DNA from 3 places in the Paenibacillus sp. J31R30 genome. Region 3 is predicted to be linked to each of the others. Evidence: riboswitches for the same ligand, from Rfam matches in the RefSeq annotation. Region 3 holds a riboswitch; each other region holds the start of a gene.
The links. A riboswitch is a leader RNA that binds a small molecule or an ion and turns the genes downstream of it on or off. The one in region 3 is predicted to bind cyclic di-AMP.
Positions count from the first base shown of each region.

Region 1 (5,807 bases), on a different contig from region 3:
GATGCTTGTTTAGGCGGGGTGAATCCATGGATATGAATGCTCTATTCAATAGCCGCAAGGTACAGTGGTTTGCTGTCATGCTCCTTGCTGCCGGCGCAGTGTTACTAACGAACACCTTGCTCCCCTCCACATCAAGAGGGACTGTTCCTGTCGTCTCTAAAGAGGTACCTATTGTTAAGACACCGGACATGCAGCCTGCAGATAATGGCAAACCCGTAGAAACCTCAACACCACTTAGTTATCGGATTGCCGAGTATCACATGAACGTTGCCTACACACCAGAGACCCAGCAGCTCCAAGGGCAACAAACGCTCACGTGGGAAAATCCAGGATCAGTTCCTGTACAAGAAATTTATCTGCATCTTTATCCGAATGCTTTTGCTTCAAAGAAAACAACGTTTATGCGTGAATCCGGCGGAAAGCTGCGGGAGGATGAAGCAAAGGCCGATAGCGGCGGCAGCATGCAGCTGTTATCCGTGAAATCCGATTCTGGCGATGATCTCACCAAACGGATGTCTTTCGTGCAGCCGGATGACGGCAATAAGGACGACCATACGCTGCTCAAAATCCCGCTGTCTAAGCCCGTAGGCTCGGGAGAACGAGTAACCATCAATACCGAATTCCTAGTTAAGCTGCCAGCAGCTTTTGCCAGAATGGGGTATGTGGACGATTTTGTCATGGCAGGGCAATGGTTTCCGAAGGTAGCCGCTTATGAACGCAAAGGCACAAGAGGACGGACGGAGCCTGGCTGGGATCTTCATCAATACCATGGTAACTCCGAGTTCTATGCCGATTTCGGGATGTATGATGTGAAAATTCAAGTGCCCGCGAATTACATTGTGGCTGCCACAGGCTTTCAGGTGAAGCCTGCTGTGACGGACAAGGGTACGAAAACGTATCAGTTTTATGCCGAAGATGTGCATGATTTCGCTTGGTCGGCTTCTCCTCATTTCGTCTATGTGGAAGAGCCCTTCTCAGCCCCACAAGTTCCCGGGGTCAAAATCAAGCTTTATCTCGATCCCAATCATCAAGATTTAAAGGATCGTTATATGTACGCTGCCAAAAAAGCGCTATCGCGCTATAGCCAGTGGTACGGAACGTATCCGTACTCTACGCTTTCCATCGTTGTACCGCCACCAGGCGGGAATGGCGCCGGCGGCATGGAATATCCGACCTTGGTCACCGCTTGGGGTGCCAGCGACAAAGATCCCGACTTAGAACTGGAGCGTGTCGTTGTCCATGAGATAGGCCACCAATTCTTCTACGGACTCGTCGCCAGCAATGAATTCGAGGAAGCCTGGCTCGATGAAGGCTTTACCTCTTATGCGGAAGATAAAGTCATGGAAGCTGAATATGGGGATGCCCCTAATTTACCTGTAGAATCCAGCTACATCACTTCACCTAACGGGCTGCAGAAAGAAGCTTGGGCCTACACAGGACATGATCAGTATGCGGAAAATGTGTACACACGCGGCAAGCTCGTACTAAAGGCGATTGAGCAGCAGGTCGGAACCAAAGTCATGGATAAAATTATGAAAACCTATTTCCAAAGATGGCAATTCAAGCATCCCTCGACGAAGGACTTCCAACAGGTTGTGGAGGATGTCAGCAAAACGAAATGGGATGACTTCTTCAATCAGTATGTGTACGGCGATATGATGATGGATTATTCCGTCGCGAGTGTCAACGTTCGGCCTCAGGGCACTAAGGGATCCGAGACTTACGAAAGTACAGTTCGCATTGTTAAACATGGCGGCAACTCGCCGGAGGTGCCGATTCAGTTCCATTTTGCAGATGGCACAACGCTTGATAAAACATGGGATGGCAAGGAAGGCAGCATCGAGTTCAAATTATCGCATACGTCCCCTGTCGACTGGGTGCGCATTGATCCCAAATACACGCTCATACTCGAAAATAAGCACATCAACAACTTTTATCAAACACAATTAAATACAAAGTGGCAAATCCGGTGGAATCTCGGCATTATTCAACTCCTGCAAGCCATATTCGGCTCAGTCGCCTGGTAAGGACATGGCTTACGTCTTATGACAAACTCAGCGTATGCTTACGAAGCCAGTTTTCTAACGAAAACTTTAAGGAGGGACCCTCGTTGGCCACCTATATCAAATCCGGCTTCAGGGCAGCTATGGCGCAGCCTTTTGCCACCATTATTTTGTTCCTGTATCAAATGGGTTGGGGTATTCTCTTGTATAAGCTAGTGCAGGGAATACTCGTCCCCCTCATGCATCGATTCCCTGGTGCTGAGCAGCCCAAGCAGGCTTTGCAAATCTTTCTAGCAGAAGGCCAGTTTCAATTACTCAAAACTGATCTTAGCTATTCTTATCTCTGGTGGCTCGCTGCTCTCTTATGCGCCCGCATGCTGCTAACGCCCCTCTTAAATGGCGGTGTTTACTATTCGCTCACGCACGCTCACCAGAATGCTGGCTACCGTTTCTTTCGCGGGATGAAGGAGCTCATGCTCCCTTTCCTGCTTGTGTATCTGATCCGGATCGCATTTACCCTGCTTCCACTGATCTGGATTTTCCCGAAAGCTACGTATATTCTAGGGCATAGCAGCTCCTATGAGCAGGTTGTTCTCAAGCTTCTGCCCTGGATTCTCAGTTTACTGGTCTACGGATTTCTCCTGCAGCTTCTGTTTATGTATGTCCAATTCGCGATCGCAGCCAAGTTAGGGATCACATCGACAGTCATCTCTTTCTTTCGATATTCGCTGCCGATTGTCGGACTTGCCATTACCCTCTTACTTTTCGCAGGACTATTGGCAGGTGTCACGGTCACAGCCACCTACTTGTGGGCAGGTCTGGTAGCGCTAATCATTTATCAGCTGTACCCACTTTTTCACATTTTCATCCAAATCTGGGGCATTTCTTCCCAATATCAGCTACTTTCAGCCAAAATATCCAATTAATATCCAGCAAAACAGCGAATAGGCAAACATTCTCCCCCTTCTCCTTGAGAAAGGGGCTTTTTTTTGTCTTTTTTCCGAACTATTCCACTTATTTTTAGCCTAATTTTTAAACTTAAAAGAGGAATTTCATTCTTTATGACGAATTACAAGGACTAGCATCAAAAAACCAAATATTTCATGCCGAATTCCTCAGTTTATGGGGAAACGGGGGAACCACTCCGGGTGAATTGATCTTGCAAGACAGGGATCATAGGGAACCTTCAACCGAACCCTCCAGCTAACCTCGTAGGCACCGGAAGGAGACAAGCAGTTGAAGAAATTTGTTGGTCTTGTTTTTAGTCTTGTTTTGTTTTTGAGTGTTAGTGTAGGAAGCGTTTTCGCGGCATCCGATATGGATAAAGCGGTAGACGAGCTTGTAGGAACGCCTTACAGATGGGCAGGAACGACAACCAAAGGATTCGATTGCTCTGGTTTCACGTCCTACTTATTCGGCGAATTCGGCATCGATCTTCCACACAGCTCCAAATCACAAAACGGCGAAGGCTACTGGGTTGACAAAAAAGATCTTCGTAAGGGCGATCTTGTATTTTTCAACACGGATGGCAGCGGTATCTCTCATGTAGGTATGTACCTCGGAGACGGTGAATTCGTTCACTCCGCTACGAATCAAGGTGTTGTGAAGAATAAGTTGAGCGAATCCTATTATGCGAAGCGATATGTATCCGCCAGACGTGTTCTGTGGGATGATATCTACAATCAACTAACTGCTGAATCCAAGTAATGTTCTCGGCACAGAATGAAGCCCTGCAAGCTTTGCTCGTAAGAGCGGCTTGCAGGGCTTCATTCATTTGAACGTGTGTATCGGCCACAAGATGAGTAAAACAAAGATAAGTAATAGCCCATGGGCTTTGAGGAAGGATTGGCTAGTATGGACACTTCACAAAATAGTACATCACCCCCATTTCCCGGTATTATACGATCCATCGATGAGATTAGAGCCGTTATTGGGGAGCCTCATCCTGCGGTTCAACATAAGGTTATTAATCAAATCGACGAGCACGCACGTGCGTTCATTGCAAAATCGCCATTATTCTTCTTCTCTACGTCGAATGCTAACGGCTCGAGCGATGTGTCTCCCCGCGGGGATGCCGCAGGATTCGTACGGGTTGTGGATGAACGCCGCCTCGTCTTCCCAGAAAGACTTGGCAATCGCCGACTAGACTCGATGCAAAATCTGCTGACCAACCCGGAAGTCGGTCTCCTGTTCATCATCCCAGGCGTCGAGATGGTGCTCCGCGTCAATGGCCGCGCTTGGTTGACGAAGGACGAGGAGCTGCTGTCGACCATGCAGCTAAACGGGAAGTCACCGATCGCCGCTGTCGGCGTCGAGGTGCAAGAATGCTTCGTGCATTGCAGCCGCGCGCTCAAGCTGTCGAAGATTTGGGATCCCGCTACATGGGTACCTGAGCAGGAACAGCCGGACGGCATGGATATGTTCCGCGCGCATGTCGCGTTGAACGGGATTGCGTTGGAGGATTAGGCTTAATGAGCAAATAGCCAAAAAGTGTAACTTGACATAGCATGTGAGCCATCCTATAATAACGGCATGTCGTTTTCTAGGGTTCCGCGGCGCATGTTCGCCGGCTGGTCCAAGGGAAAACACACAGCGGATACGCTGTGGTCACGGAGGGAGAAAAGCCCGGGAGTCTATCGCAGCAGTGCGATATTCCCGGGCTTTTCTTTGTTTTTTTTGTGGCACTGACGACATAATACTTACATGAAGGAGTGTTCATAATGGCATGGTTATACCTGGTCATTGCAGGTGTTTTCGAGGTGGTGTGGGCCATCTCATTGAAATTTTCCAACGGATTTACACGGCTCGTTCCCACGATTATCACGATTCTCGGGATGATCGTTAGCTTTTATTTCTTAGCTTCAGCCACGAAAACCTTGCCCATCGGAACGGCTTATGCCGCATGGACCGGAATCGGTGCTGTCGGCGCGATTATCATTGGCACACTTTTCCTCAATGAACCGATCAGCTTAATTCGTATCTTGTTTATGGTATTGATTTTGGTCGGTGTACTCGGGCTGAAATTCACGTCGGGGCACTAAGTAGTGTTAGGCTCTTACACCTCGCTCATCTGCGTAACAACATTGGCAATCCGGCGGAGGCGTGTCTCTTGCGTTTTCGCGTCCTCGACCTGTCGGACGAATTCTTTGCGCTTGGAAAAAGCCAGTGCTTCAAATCGCTGAGCGGCACCTTCTGCTTCAGACAAAGCGGCTTGAAGATCGGCTGGGACCTCTACCGTCCGAGGGGCGAGATCCAGCGCCAATGTGACCTCGACGGGGTCATCGGCCTTCAAGCCAGAGGCTTGTCTGTGGGCTTCACTGAGCGGAATCAGATATTCTCCCCCCATCACCGCGATTGTTGTGCGATATGTGTAACCGTTCATGGTCACGGAAACGCTTGGCTTTTTGCCTCCCGCTAACGTGGTCATGACCTCTTCGGGAATAGAAATCCCAGTAGCATTCTTATTGTGTGCTTTCATAATGGTCGTATGGAACGTTACACTCATGGTCGATGCCTCCTACGGAATAGTGTGGATTATTTGATCGTATAGCTCACGTACCAGATGCTGCCCCCCACGAATATCCGCAAGTGTTGCGATAGCGGTCGAAAGATGTCATTCAGCTCTTCGTAGCTAAAATAGTTCTTGAGAATTTCGTGCTTGGAGCCGTCGGCTAGTTCGCGTCTTTTGTAGGTGTCTTCACTATCCGCATAAGTGATGAGCTCGCCGCCTCTTCCAGGTACATACACGTTATCCGCGATAAAAACCTGCGCACCGCTGCCCAATCTTTCATGGAAGCCTTGTAA
Region 1 is NZ_JCAUAV010000005.1:24,345-30,151, forward strand. It holds gene AC58QO_RS18870 (M1 family metallopeptidase) at 27-2,027, shown strand; gene AC58QO_RS18875 (hypothetical protein) at 2,111-2,929, shown strand; cyclic di-AMP (ydaO/yuaA leader) riboswitch at 3,098-3,236, shown strand; gene AC58QO_RS18880 (C40 family peptidase) at 3,240-3,710, shown strand; gene AC58QO_RS18885 (MSMEG_1061 family FMN-dependent PPOX-type flavoprotein) at 3,858-4,469, shown strand; guanidine-I (ykkC/yxkD leader) riboswitch at 4,535-4,637, shown strand; gene sugE (quaternary ammonium compound efflux SMR transporter SugE) at 4,724-5,044, shown strand; gene AC58QO_RS18895 (YdeI/OmpD-associated family protein) at 5,059-5,508, opposite strand; gene AC58QO_RS18900 (methyltransferase domain-containing protein) at 5,538-5,807, opposite strand, start outside.
Region 1: linked by a shared signal. The riboswitch ahead of AC58QO_RS18880 (C40 family peptidase) and the one ahead of AC58QO_RS18210 (APC family permease) in region 3 are both predicted to bind cyclic di-AMP.

Region 2 (5,807 bases), on a different contig from region 3:
AAGTAAAGCAATCCGTTTAACAAGCCTACTCCTTTACCCCCGAACACATTGTTCAGCATCATCTCTGCAAATGGGGCAATGCTTCCGAGCGGCGTAAGCGACTCATGCATCGCGTTGACGCTACCTGTTGTTGCAGCCGTGGTTACCGCTGTAAACAAAGCTGTTTCGGATATCCCTAATCGAACCTCTTTGCCTTCCATGTTGCCATGCACACCTAATGCATCTACTGCAGCAATGCCTTTATACTCAGCATAGAATACAGTGGACAACATTACGATAAAGATGATCCCCATCGCAGCAAAAATCGTCCAGCCTTGCTTCTTGTTCTTGATCATGAGTCCGAATGCGTACACCAGTGCAGTAGGCAGCAGCATCATACAAATAATGTGGATCAAGTTGGCTACAGGCGTCGGATTTTCAAATGGATGCGCGGCGTTCGTGCCGAACCAACCACCACCATTGGTGCCAATATGTTTAATCGATTCCAGAGAAGCAACTAAACCGCGAGTAATCGTTTGCTCAGCGCCTTCAATTGTTGTAGCTTGTACGGCTCCAAGTAAGGTTTGCGGAATACCTTGAAAAACTAACACTAAAGCAACAAGGAAGCTTAGCGGTAGAAATACGCGTGTAATCGCTCTTGTCATATCTACATAGAAATTCCCAAGATTATCTTGACGGCCAATGAGGCCGCGGATGAAAGCGACTGCTATCGCGAATCCAGTTGCCGCCGATGTAAACATTGGGAATGTAATGGCCACCATTTGAGAGAAATACGACAGTGTATTCTCACCGCTATACGCTTGCCAGTTCGTATTTGTAATAAAAGAAACGGCTGTATTGAATGCTAATGCCGGAGGCATATTACCAATGCCGTCAGGGTTTAGCGGCAAATATTTTTGAAGCCGAAATACGGCATAAATGAGCAGCATCATAACAAAGTTAACTAACAATACGGCTCCTAAATACTTTTTCCAACCCATGGCTTCGTCTTCTTTAACGCCCATGATACGATAAGATACACGCTCGAAAGGACCAAACACACGATCAAGTCCACTTTTTTCATAGCCGAACACTTTGACCAAGTAACTTCCCACAGGCTTTACCAAAAGCATGATAATCCCTAGTGTGATGACTACTTGTAACAATCCCATACCCATAGTAGGTTCTCCCCCTGCTTACATAAGCTCATATTCTGCAATTAAAATTTCTCAGGCTTTACTAAAACAAAACCGAGATATACCATAATGGCACATCCAATGAGTCCGATAACAATCATATGGTTACCTCCTATACATTTTTATTCCAAATATCCTTTTTGAATATACAAACGTAAACCTCAAGCTTTCTCACAATATTTCGCAAATCCCCAAAACCCTAGAAAAGTGACTGCAAATAATAAAATCATCGTTACATCGTTGTACATGACACACCTCCTTCAAATCAGACAGAACTTATGTTTTTATTTGGTTTAAGGGATGATAGTAGAAACTTAACATCACCATTTTTAGAATAAATGACATAGTCCGCGCCTAGTCCTTTGTAAATTAATCTAGGATTTACGCTTTGGGTGATAACATAAATGGGTCTTGAAGTCCAACTGCGACAAATTTGAATATACCGGCAGCATAGCGGCAAGCTCTCCTCAAACAGAACGACATTCCCAATCGGATAGTCGGGAATGATGGACGCCGCTGGATCCGTCGTATCCACTTGGATAATTTGCTTCACTCCTTGACCTTCTAACTTGATTCTCTCCATCTTGTTGTTAGTTAATGCAACATAAGGAAAACCAACCAATTTCGTATGTTTCATAAACTCCTCGCCTGCCTTGGTTGGCGCAGCTATCAGCAACAAGTCACTTTGCATGACGACCACCGCCCCCTTTCCTGAAACATTGTAACGCCGATCCTTATAAAAAGGGGGTAAAGAATCTATAGCATCCGTATAAAAAAAATATAAAAATATTTTTATTCTTGATTGATGATGAATGAGTAGGGTTTTGTCAACATTATGGCGAGTTCTGGCTCTTTTCCATCGTTTTCCCACTAAAATCAAACTTGACTCGTTTTACAAAGCTAATTTCTCAAGAGTAATATACGTCTCTAAGCGTTCGAGAGATGAAAAAACCTCAGGAGGAATAACTTGACTATGTTTTTACATCATTTTGAAACAGGCACCCAGAACCCTACAACGATCGTTTTCTTGCACGGAAGCAGTTTAGGAGGCTGGATGTGGCGACCTCACGTCGATCATTTAACTAAATTCCATTGCCTCATACCTGACCTCCCTGAACACAGAGGAAGCATACACAGAGGTATTTTCTCCATTCCGAATGCGGCTGAGCACATGGCTGAACTCATTCAGAAAAAGGCTCGTGGGAATCGTGCGCATGTTATTGGGTTAGATGTTGGAGGACAAGTGGCACTTCAATTGAGTGCTATAGCACCTGAGTTGGTGACTAGCGTTCTGGTCAGCGGCGTTTGTACCAAGCCATCTATTTCGCTGCAATGGATCTCTTTTATGCATAAATTCATTTTGCCAATTAAACATCAGGACTGGCTCATTCGCGCTAAAATGAATCAATGGGGTATCCCGATGAAGCATTTTGAAGAGGTTCGGAAAGATTTCATTATGCAGGATTGGCGCACATCAGGAAGAATTACCAGAGAAAATCTTGAATTTCAGTTACCCGACATTGCTTCTCATCAAAAGCTTCCGCCAATGCTCGCGATGGCAGGCGAGAAAGAAGGGGCTTCTATCCAGCAATCTCTGCTTCACCTATGCGCTTCCTACCCAAGCTCCAAGAGTTACTTTGTAAGAAGAGCTAAGCATAACTGGCCCTTGGAGAAACCAGCTCTCTTTTCTAAAACAGTATCTTCATGGATCGCAGGGCATCCATTGCCAGAAATCCTCATTCCGGCCAATCCTAGTTAAGACAAAGAGCACCTCCATCCACTAGAATCCATAAGTGGGTAGAGGTGCTCTTTACAATGATATCGAGTATTTAGAAAGTGATATAAGCCCCAGAATGCTCAAATAAATAAGTGCGATCAGATAGGCAAGGTAGTTCTTGTACTGTTGCAGTTGATGAGTTCTCTAGCTTTTCAGATAAATTCGTTAATGCAGATACAATTAAATGTGTTCGCACTTCTCCCCATGCCTCTTGTCTCTGATGAACATAATCCAAACCATCCTTCAGGGTAAGACCTTTGAGCTTTTGAAAGACCACAGCCCATCGTACGAAATCTCCCTTTAAGTTGCCGCATGGAATTTCATATTGCCCTAATCCGCATGTTCCAAGATTCGTTGAAATCGTCAATAAACCGCAATGACAGTCCGTGCCATGTCCAGGCAGCAGCTTATCCGATAGTTCACAATCAAATTGAAAACATTCAATACGGGTAATCTTGCATTCCTTCGTAAGTTTGGTACGTTCGTCTGATTCTCTTACTAGAGTCAGGGGTTCGGGATACATAATAGAGTCACTCTCCTCATTTTGTGAACAACACAAAGAAGCCAAAGAGCAGAGAATCTCTACTCTCGGGCTCGAAGCAGCGTGAAATTACGCGCTGTGGACACCACGAAAAGAAGGTTGTTCTCTCCCAATTCGCTTACGAGGTTAGCTGTCGGATTCGGGCTTGGAAGTGCCCTACTTTGGCAAGCTGCGCTTGCTTTAGATTCACCCCGAGAAACCGATTCTACTTCCGATCGGCTTCGGTTGGTTCCCCCGTTTCCCTTGCGGGAACTCAGCGTTTTGCATCTTTATGTTGTTGCTGAAACGAATGTTACGCCGATTGCTCTAGAATGTAAAATACGCTGGAGACAATTATTTTGCAATCTGTGACCTTCACTGTTTATGAAAGCGCGTCCAATTATAAATCACATGCATTTTCGATAGAAATGCTTCGGCTTACTCCCGTTTTTACCATTTTGCAGTAGTCGACCATTAGCCCAGCGACGTTTAGAAAACCAACGGATTTGCGTTTTTATTCTATTTTTATACGTTTGCTATCCATTCTTTACCCCCTTTTTATACGTTTCAAACATACAATTATGGCATATTCATTCACTACCGACTTTGAGACTAAGTCAAGAAGGAGTAATGTCATGACTTCCTTTCCCCACTATTATTTAGGTATTGCATCTCATTTGTTGAATCCGATTGATTTAAATTACGAGTGGTTCGGTGTCTTATGGCTAGAAGAAGAAAATCATTTCCCTATTATTGTTGGTTATTGGTTTTCTAAAGAAAAGTCCGAGATCACACAAGATGCTATCCTGTCAGGATTTTCATCATGGACTGAAATATCCGATCATCACATGATTATGAGAATGTATCAGTCGATAAGAAACAAGCAAAAAAAGCAGGATTGGGAGAATCGGACTCGATTATCTATCCGTACGATTTTCAACTCACCGTGGAATGAAGTTTCACCTGGGTTGTATATCATAAAATCTCGGCTGACATACCCTCTTCATGCTTCAGCCATTCTTAAGAAGAGATTCTTTGTTTGGCTGGAACATACTGCCGTATGTGAAACAGAGGAAGAGTTTCATGGGTTCATGAAACGGGTGAGTGAAGAGCATCAGATGGAAATCTTAATGAGAAAAGGTAGCCCCACTGTGAAGTAAGGGCTACCCATTTTTTATTTCGTTAAGTGGTACGGCACTGTTGTTACAATCACATTTCTCCGATACAGCAGATGTGCACGAATGAGTAAGCTTGATTGGTTATGCAGGATATTGTGCCAGCCTTTTTTAGGAATAAATTGGGGGATAATAACGGTAACCTGATAGTTGGATTCACCGGCTTTACGCTGAACCGTGTCAATAAATTTCGTTAATGGGTTTATGATACTTCGATAAGGCGAATGCAGTGTCACTAGTCTCACATCAGGCTGCCAGTTCTCCCATTTTTCTTCAAACAAAGCTTCATCTTCTCGTTCAAAGGGGACGTACACGGCAATAATCTGGTGAGGTGAAAGCGATTTGGCATAGTTTAATGAGTTCTCAACCACATGCGTGATACCGGCAACAGGAACAATAATGACATTCCCCTCAATGGGGATAGCAGGCTTACGGTTTGTAAGTCTTAATTGGTCACCAACGGCCTCATAATGCTGTTTAATGCGATGAAAGAGATAGATAATCATAGGCAAGAAAACTAGAACTGGCCAGACCTGCGAGAACTTGGTTAAAAAGAACATCATCGAAACGATCAGGCTGATCACAGCCCCAGTTGTATTAATGATGAGCTTGGACATCCATCCTTCGGGTTTTTCTCGCACCCATTTGACCACCATCCCCGTCTGAGAAAGGGTAAATGGGATAAATACGCCGACGGCATAAAGTGGGATAAGATGCTCTGTCTTTCCTTTAAAAGCAATAATCAGCACAATGGATAATACCCCAAGAATGATGATCCCGTTGGAATAGCCTAATCGGTCACCGCGAATGGTAAACATTCTAGGAATGAATTTATCTTTCGCAAGATTAACTGCGAGCAGCGGGAATGCCGAGTATCCTGTGTTAGCAGCAAGGATTAAGATCAATGCGGTTGTTCCTTGAATGAAGAAATACATAAAGTTTCGTCCAAAGGTCTGTTCCGCAATTTGCGAAACAACAGTTACATCAGCAGCAGGAACTATGCCATATTCAAAGGCCAAATATACGATTCCAGCAAATAACAGCGCCAATAATGTGCCCATCGCGGCTAATGTTTTAGCGGCATTATGAGGAGCAGATTCTTTGAAATTCGGAATCGCATTCGAGATCGCTTCAACACCTGTTAAAGCAGAACTCCCTGA
Region 2 is NZ_JCAUAV010000014.1:10,768-16,574, forward strand. It holds gene kdpA (potassium-transporting ATPase subunit KdpA) at 1-1,151, opposite strand, end outside; gene AC58QO_RS28605 (potassium-transporting ATPase subunit F) at 1,199-1,276, opposite strand; gene AC58QO_RS28610 (hypothetical protein) at 1,441-1,866, opposite strand; gene AC58QO_RS28615 (alpha/beta fold hydrolase) at 2,149-2,934, shown strand; gene AC58QO_RS28620 (hypothetical protein) at 3,005-3,475, opposite strand; cyclic di-AMP (ydaO/yuaA leader) riboswitch at 3,593-3,762, opposite strand; gene AC58QO_RS28625 (hypothetical protein) at 4,108-4,632, shown strand; gene AC58QO_RS28630 (APC family permease) at 4,647-5,807, opposite strand, start outside.
Region 2: linked by a shared signal. The riboswitch ahead of AC58QO_RS28620 (hypothetical protein) and the one ahead of AC58QO_RS18210 (APC family permease) in region 3 are both predicted to bind cyclic di-AMP.

Region 3 (5,807 bases):
ATCTGCATATGCCGGCTGCCGGTACAGATCACCATGATAACGCGCGTGTTACCATTTCGGATCTGATTGATGAACGGAAGATTCGGTTCGTGAAGTCGACGGTTAGAGAAATTTTGCCTAATGAAAAGAAAATTGTGCTGGAAGAGGCTACACTCGAGTATGACTATCTCGTCATTGGGTTAGGAAGTGAGACGGAAACCTTCGGTATTCCGGGCATGAATGAATATGCGATGTCGATCAAAAGCATTAATAGCGTCCGCTTCATTCGGCAGCACATTGAATATATGTTTGCCAAGTCTAAAATGGCCCCGAAGCGCAAGGATTATCTGACCTTCGTCGTTGGCGGCGCGGGATTCACGGGTACGGAATTTGTCGGAGAACTGGCAGACCGTGTTCCTATTCTGTGTAAAACCTATGATGTCGATCCTGCGGATGTCCGTATTTATAATGTGGAAGCCTCCCCGTCGGCGCTGCCTCCCGGTCTTCCGGCGGATTTGATCGAATATGGGATGGAAGTGATGCGCCGCAAAGGGGTGCAATATAAACTATCTACCGCGATCAAGGCATGTACACCCGAAGGGGTGATTCTCGGCAACGGCGAGTTCATTCGCGCAGGCACGGTCGTATGGTCCGGGGGGATTCGCGGCAATTCCTTGCTGCAGCAAGCGGGGTTCGATGTTCAGCGGGGCCGGGTAAAAGTAGATAGCTGCTTGCGCTCGTATCAATTTCCAGAAATCTTCATTACCGGTGATTGCTCGATTGTTACAAGCCCAGAAGGTACGCCCTATCCTGCGAATGCTCAAATTGCTGTCCAACAGGGCTATAACGCAGCAAGGAATCTCATTCAGACTGTTCGAGGCAAAGAGTTGAAGCCGTTTGTATATGATTTCAAAGGCACTGTCGCATCCTTGGGCCGAGGTGAGGCTGTAGGATTGCTCAAAGTTAAGAAAGTGAAGGGCCGTCTGGCCTCTTTTATCAAAAAAATGATTGATGCCCGTTACTTATACCTCATCGGCGGCATTCCACTCATTTGGAAGAAAATGATTTGGAAGCAAAAATCCAGAACCCGCAATTATCACGTGCCGAATTAATGTCCAGTAACGAACTAAAAAAGCTGAAACGAGACCCAGTGGCAGTGACCACAGTTCTCGAATCAGCTTTTTATTTATTCAGTTGCAGTCTGAGGCACAGCTGCTCTACCTACCGTCTCCGTAGTTGAGTGCTCTGTTTGCCTCTTTTTTGCATAACTTTTGTATAAAATGGAGCTGCCGATCGTTAGGATCGCAATCACCGCCATGCCCCAGATGAGGTTGTCAAAAGCGCGTTCGAGCGGCAACGACTTCTGCCAGACTAGCGTACTGCCCGAGAGTGCGACGGCGAATGCGCCGCTGATAAATTGCAGCAATTGGAACAAGCCCATCCCTGATCCGACGCGATCTTTGGTCAATTGCCGAGATAATTCATTGGATACAGCGCTGGAAAGTGTTGTGAAGCTGATGCTGACTAAGATGTAGAGTGCGGCAATCCAGTAGTAGGAATAGCTGGCAGTCAAGGCTAGCAGCACGGTAGAAAGCAGCATCAACCATGGCACGTAGCGCAGCAACGCCGTATTGCCATAACGGTCAATGATGCGGCCGACACGGTTCGACACCAGCATGGCAATCAGAGCACCTGGGAAGAGCAAAAGTCCCGAAGTGAGCGGAGCTAAACCGAACACCCGAGCAAGCATCTGAGGCGCGAGGAACAGGAAGCCGAAGCTGATCATATAGGAAGTCACGCCGATTGCGCCAAGCGCCATATAAGGCTTATCGGCGAATAGGGCAGGCAGTACGAACGGTTGAGAGGCTCGGCGAATGCGCAGTGCGAACAGGGCAAGCGCAAGAACGCCAACGAGGAGGGCAACGACACTCTTCGACGTTAGGAAGAGCAGCAAACCCGTCGTCCCAATCCCTAGGAGCAGCGCACCGATGAAATCGAACGAGCCGCTTTCTGCTTTTTCTTTTGGGAGTAAGACAAGAAAGATAGGGATAAGTAGAAGCGTAATGCCAGTAATGACGAATAGGAAATGCCATCCCAAGTATTGAACGATGGAACCGCCAGCGACGGGGCCAAGTCCTAGACCGAGTGACGCGGCAGACAAAATAAGCGACATAGCTCTACCTCTACGCGACAGCGGAATGTAGCGGGTTACGAGAACGATACCGAGCGATGGAATCGCGCCTGCGCCAGATGCTTGAATCAACCTTGTAAGCAGCAAGAGTCCAAAGCTGTCCGTGAACAGCCCTAGGATGGATGCACCGCCTAGTGAAAGCAGAGCAATGACGTAAAGTCTGCGAATGGGTACAAAGTCGGACAAGCGGCTATAGGTAATAGAAGAAATAGCGAAAATGATCGAATACCCCGTGACGATCCACGATGCCGTTGAGGGGCTGAGTTCAAATTGTACGGAAATCTTGGGCAAAGCCAGATTGAACATCATTGTGTTCATGATCACCAGTACAATAGTAAAGCAGAGTAACCAGGAGACAGGCGTTTCTCGTAAGCGGCTAGGCAGCTCTGATTGAGCGTTTGTGGTTCCAGTATTAGAAGTGATTGCATTGTTTGACATCGTACACCATCCGATCCTTAACTATAATCTATTTTGTTACAGATTAGCATGGTGGGTACAATGTGTCAACGAATTGGCCATGGTAAAAATAGTTGATAACTGAATATTTATTCGTTAAAATGTATTATTATTCATTGAAATTCAAGGGGGTAATCTAGTGGGACATGCGATAAGAAAAGCAGAAATGAAAGATTTGGAGGCATTAACAGAGCTGATGGTTGCCTATATTGTCGGCTTTTATAAGAAGCCGCGGCCTGAGTTGGCTGATATCCATCGTCTGATCAGCACCTTACTTCAGGAGCAAGGGGGGATTCAGTTTGTGGTCGAAAAGGAAGATGAGCTCATCGGCTTTGCGACGCTGTATTTTGCATGGAGCACGATGAAGGCTAGTCCTATTACGATCATGAACGACCTGTTCCTTCTAGAGCCATTTCGGGGAACCGCTGCGGAAGAAGACTTGTTCCGGAAGTGTCAAAACTATTCCAAGGAAAACGGCTATGCCTACATGTCTTGGATCACCGCACCAGACAATCATCGGGCACAACAATTTTTTGATAGAAGGGGTGGAACACGCGTAGATTGGGTGAATTACACCATGAACTGGCGTTTTTCCAACTAATTACTTCGTTTTATCCAGGTATGATCGTTCTAGCATGTCACTTTTCACAAAATACCTCGAGTACCTACGAGAATGGAAGATAATCAACGAATCAGGTAATTGTAAGCGAATTATTGGGGCATGGAAGAGGTGGAAGAGAGCTTTTTACGTTTTTTCCCTCCTTTACTATGTTGACAGAAGAGAGTAGTATTCAACACGTACATGAACAGTTGAATATTTCGCTTAATTTTCTTTTAAGAAAAGCGGGGGAACCACGAGTAACATGGGGTGAATAATGGTGCTGATACCAAGTACCTTTTAGGGCAGATTTTCTCGCGGCCCGAACCCGACAGCTAACCTCGTAAGCGGTCGTGAGAAAGGAGAACATGTGTTTAAAACACAAGGTCAATCCTTGTGTTTTTTTGCGTCATTTTTACCCAACTAGTACATTGAGATTAGCTTTTATTGGAGGAACGACCACGAAATGACAAGTGATTCATTGAAGAAAATTGTGTTTGGTAAGCCGCTAAAGTCGAGTGAGATTGAGTCGGAGAAAATGCCTGTCTGGAAAGCTCTCCCCATCCTGTCTTCTGATGCCTTATCTTCTGTATCGTATGGGACGGAGCAAATTCTGTTAGAGCTCGCAACCGTGGGAATTGCTGCATTTGCATTCTCCTTGCCGATTGCGATTTCGATCATCGCATTGATTTTGTTGCTTGTGCTCAGCTATCGGCAAGTGATTGAAGCCTACCCGATGGGTGGCGGCGCTTATATGGTTACCAAAGAAAATTTAGGCATGGTGTGGGGGCGACTAACAGGTGTCTCACTGCTGATCGATTATACCTTGACCGTGGCCGTTTCGATCTCGGCAGGTGTGCAGGCGATTACTTCGGCCTTTCCTTCTGCAGTACCGTATATTGTTCCGCTTACCATCTTTCTGGTTTGGATCATGGTCTGGATTAATTTGCGAGGCACTTCCGAATCAGGAACCGTTTTTGCGATTCCGACGTACTTTTTCATCCTTTGTATCCTGTTGTTAGTAGGTAAAGGTATCTTCGATTTAATGACCGGCTCACTTAATACGCATGCCATTGATTTCACACCTAACGCTGCGACGAACTCATTAACGTTATTCGTACTTCTTAAGGCGTTCTCCTCGGGTTGTTCAGCTGTAACAGGCATCGAAGCAATTTCCGATGCTGTCCCGCATTTCCGAACGCCATCTGTCAAAAATGCTAAACGCACGCTCATCTCCTTGGGCGGCCTGTTGGCAATCGTCTTCGGTGGTGTAACGTTGATCGCCTTAGGGTATGGAATTGCCCCAGATCATAACGGGCACACTTCGGTTCTATCGATGGTGACCGAGCAAGCGTTTGGACGCGGCGTGATGTACTATGCGACTCAAATCGCGACGATGCTTATTCTAGTGCTAGCTGCTAATACGAGCTTTAATGGATTCCCCATCTTGGCGTCAATCATGGCCCAAGACAAAAACTTCCCGCGCATGTTCTCCTTCCGTGGAGATCGACTTTCGTATCATTATGGCATCATCACGCTTGGCGTGCTGGCAAGTCTGCTTCTGATTGGCTTTAAAGGGAAGACTGATGCACTCATTCCGCTTTATGCGATCGGCGTATTTTTATCCTTTACACTGGCTCAGGCAGGTTTGGTACGTAAATGGCTGAAGGAGCGCGTATCCGGCTGGATCGGCAAATTGATCATCAACGGTTTAGGCGGCATCGTTTCTTTCGCGGTTCTCATCATATTCTCTGTGACGAAATTTAGCGAAGGCGCTTGGATCGTCATTATCGTGACACCGATTCTACTCTGGATCATTACGAAGATCAGCCACCATTACGATGACGTAGCCAACCAGCTGCGCATCGATATCACACAAGACCGTGTTTGTACCAAAGAACCCGTCATTATCGTACCTGTGGCCGGGATTCATAAAGCTGTAGAGCAAACGCTGAACTATGCGAAGTCACTCTCGCCTAACGTTATTGCTTTCTATGTCTCCTTCTCGGATGAAGATGAGGAGTCGATGCAGGAGAAATGGCAAATCTGGGATCCAGGTGTTCGCCTCGTAGTGTTCAAGTCGCGGTATAGAACGATCTTGAAGCCGCTGGCTGAATTCATTGAGCGTATCGACACGCATGTGTCAGAGAAGCAGTCTATCATGGTTATTCTCCCGCAATTCATGCCAAAAAAATGGTGGCACCGTCTGCTCCATAATCAGTCTGCGGCGCGTATTCGCTCGAAGCTTCAAGCCGATAAGGATATCGTTGTTGCGACAGTCCCGTATCATTTACACCAATAGACGTGTACAATAATAGGGAGAACATGTAGACGAGGTGACCTTATTATGGTGAAAAAGAAAGCTAAAATGACGCCAGCTGCGGCTAGCGTGCAAGATAAACCAGCAACCCTGAAGGATCTGCTGCGTCCGGAAATTTTGGAAGGACTCAAAGCCCAGGCTGACGCGATGAAAGCGGAAGAGCAAGCGAAGAAGGACGCAGAGAGAGCCAGGGTAGAAGCGGCTCGCAAGGCGGAAGAGAAGCGTCTTGAAAATGATTTTGCTTATCAGCTGGAGAAAAGCAA
Region 3 is NZ_JCAUAV010000004.1:291,363-297,169, reverse strand. It holds gene AC58QO_RS18225 (NAD(P)/FAD-dependent oxidoreductase) at 1-1,091, shown strand, start outside; gene AC58QO_RS18220 (MFS transporter) at 1,166-2,608, opposite strand; gene AC58QO_RS18215 (GNAT family N-acetyltransferase) at 2,766-3,227, shown strand; cyclic di-AMP (ydaO/yuaA leader) riboswitch at 3,437-3,589, shown strand; gene AC58QO_RS18210 (APC family permease) at 3,691-5,526, shown strand; gene AC58QO_RS18205 (YqkE family protein) at 5,572-5,807, shown strand, end outside.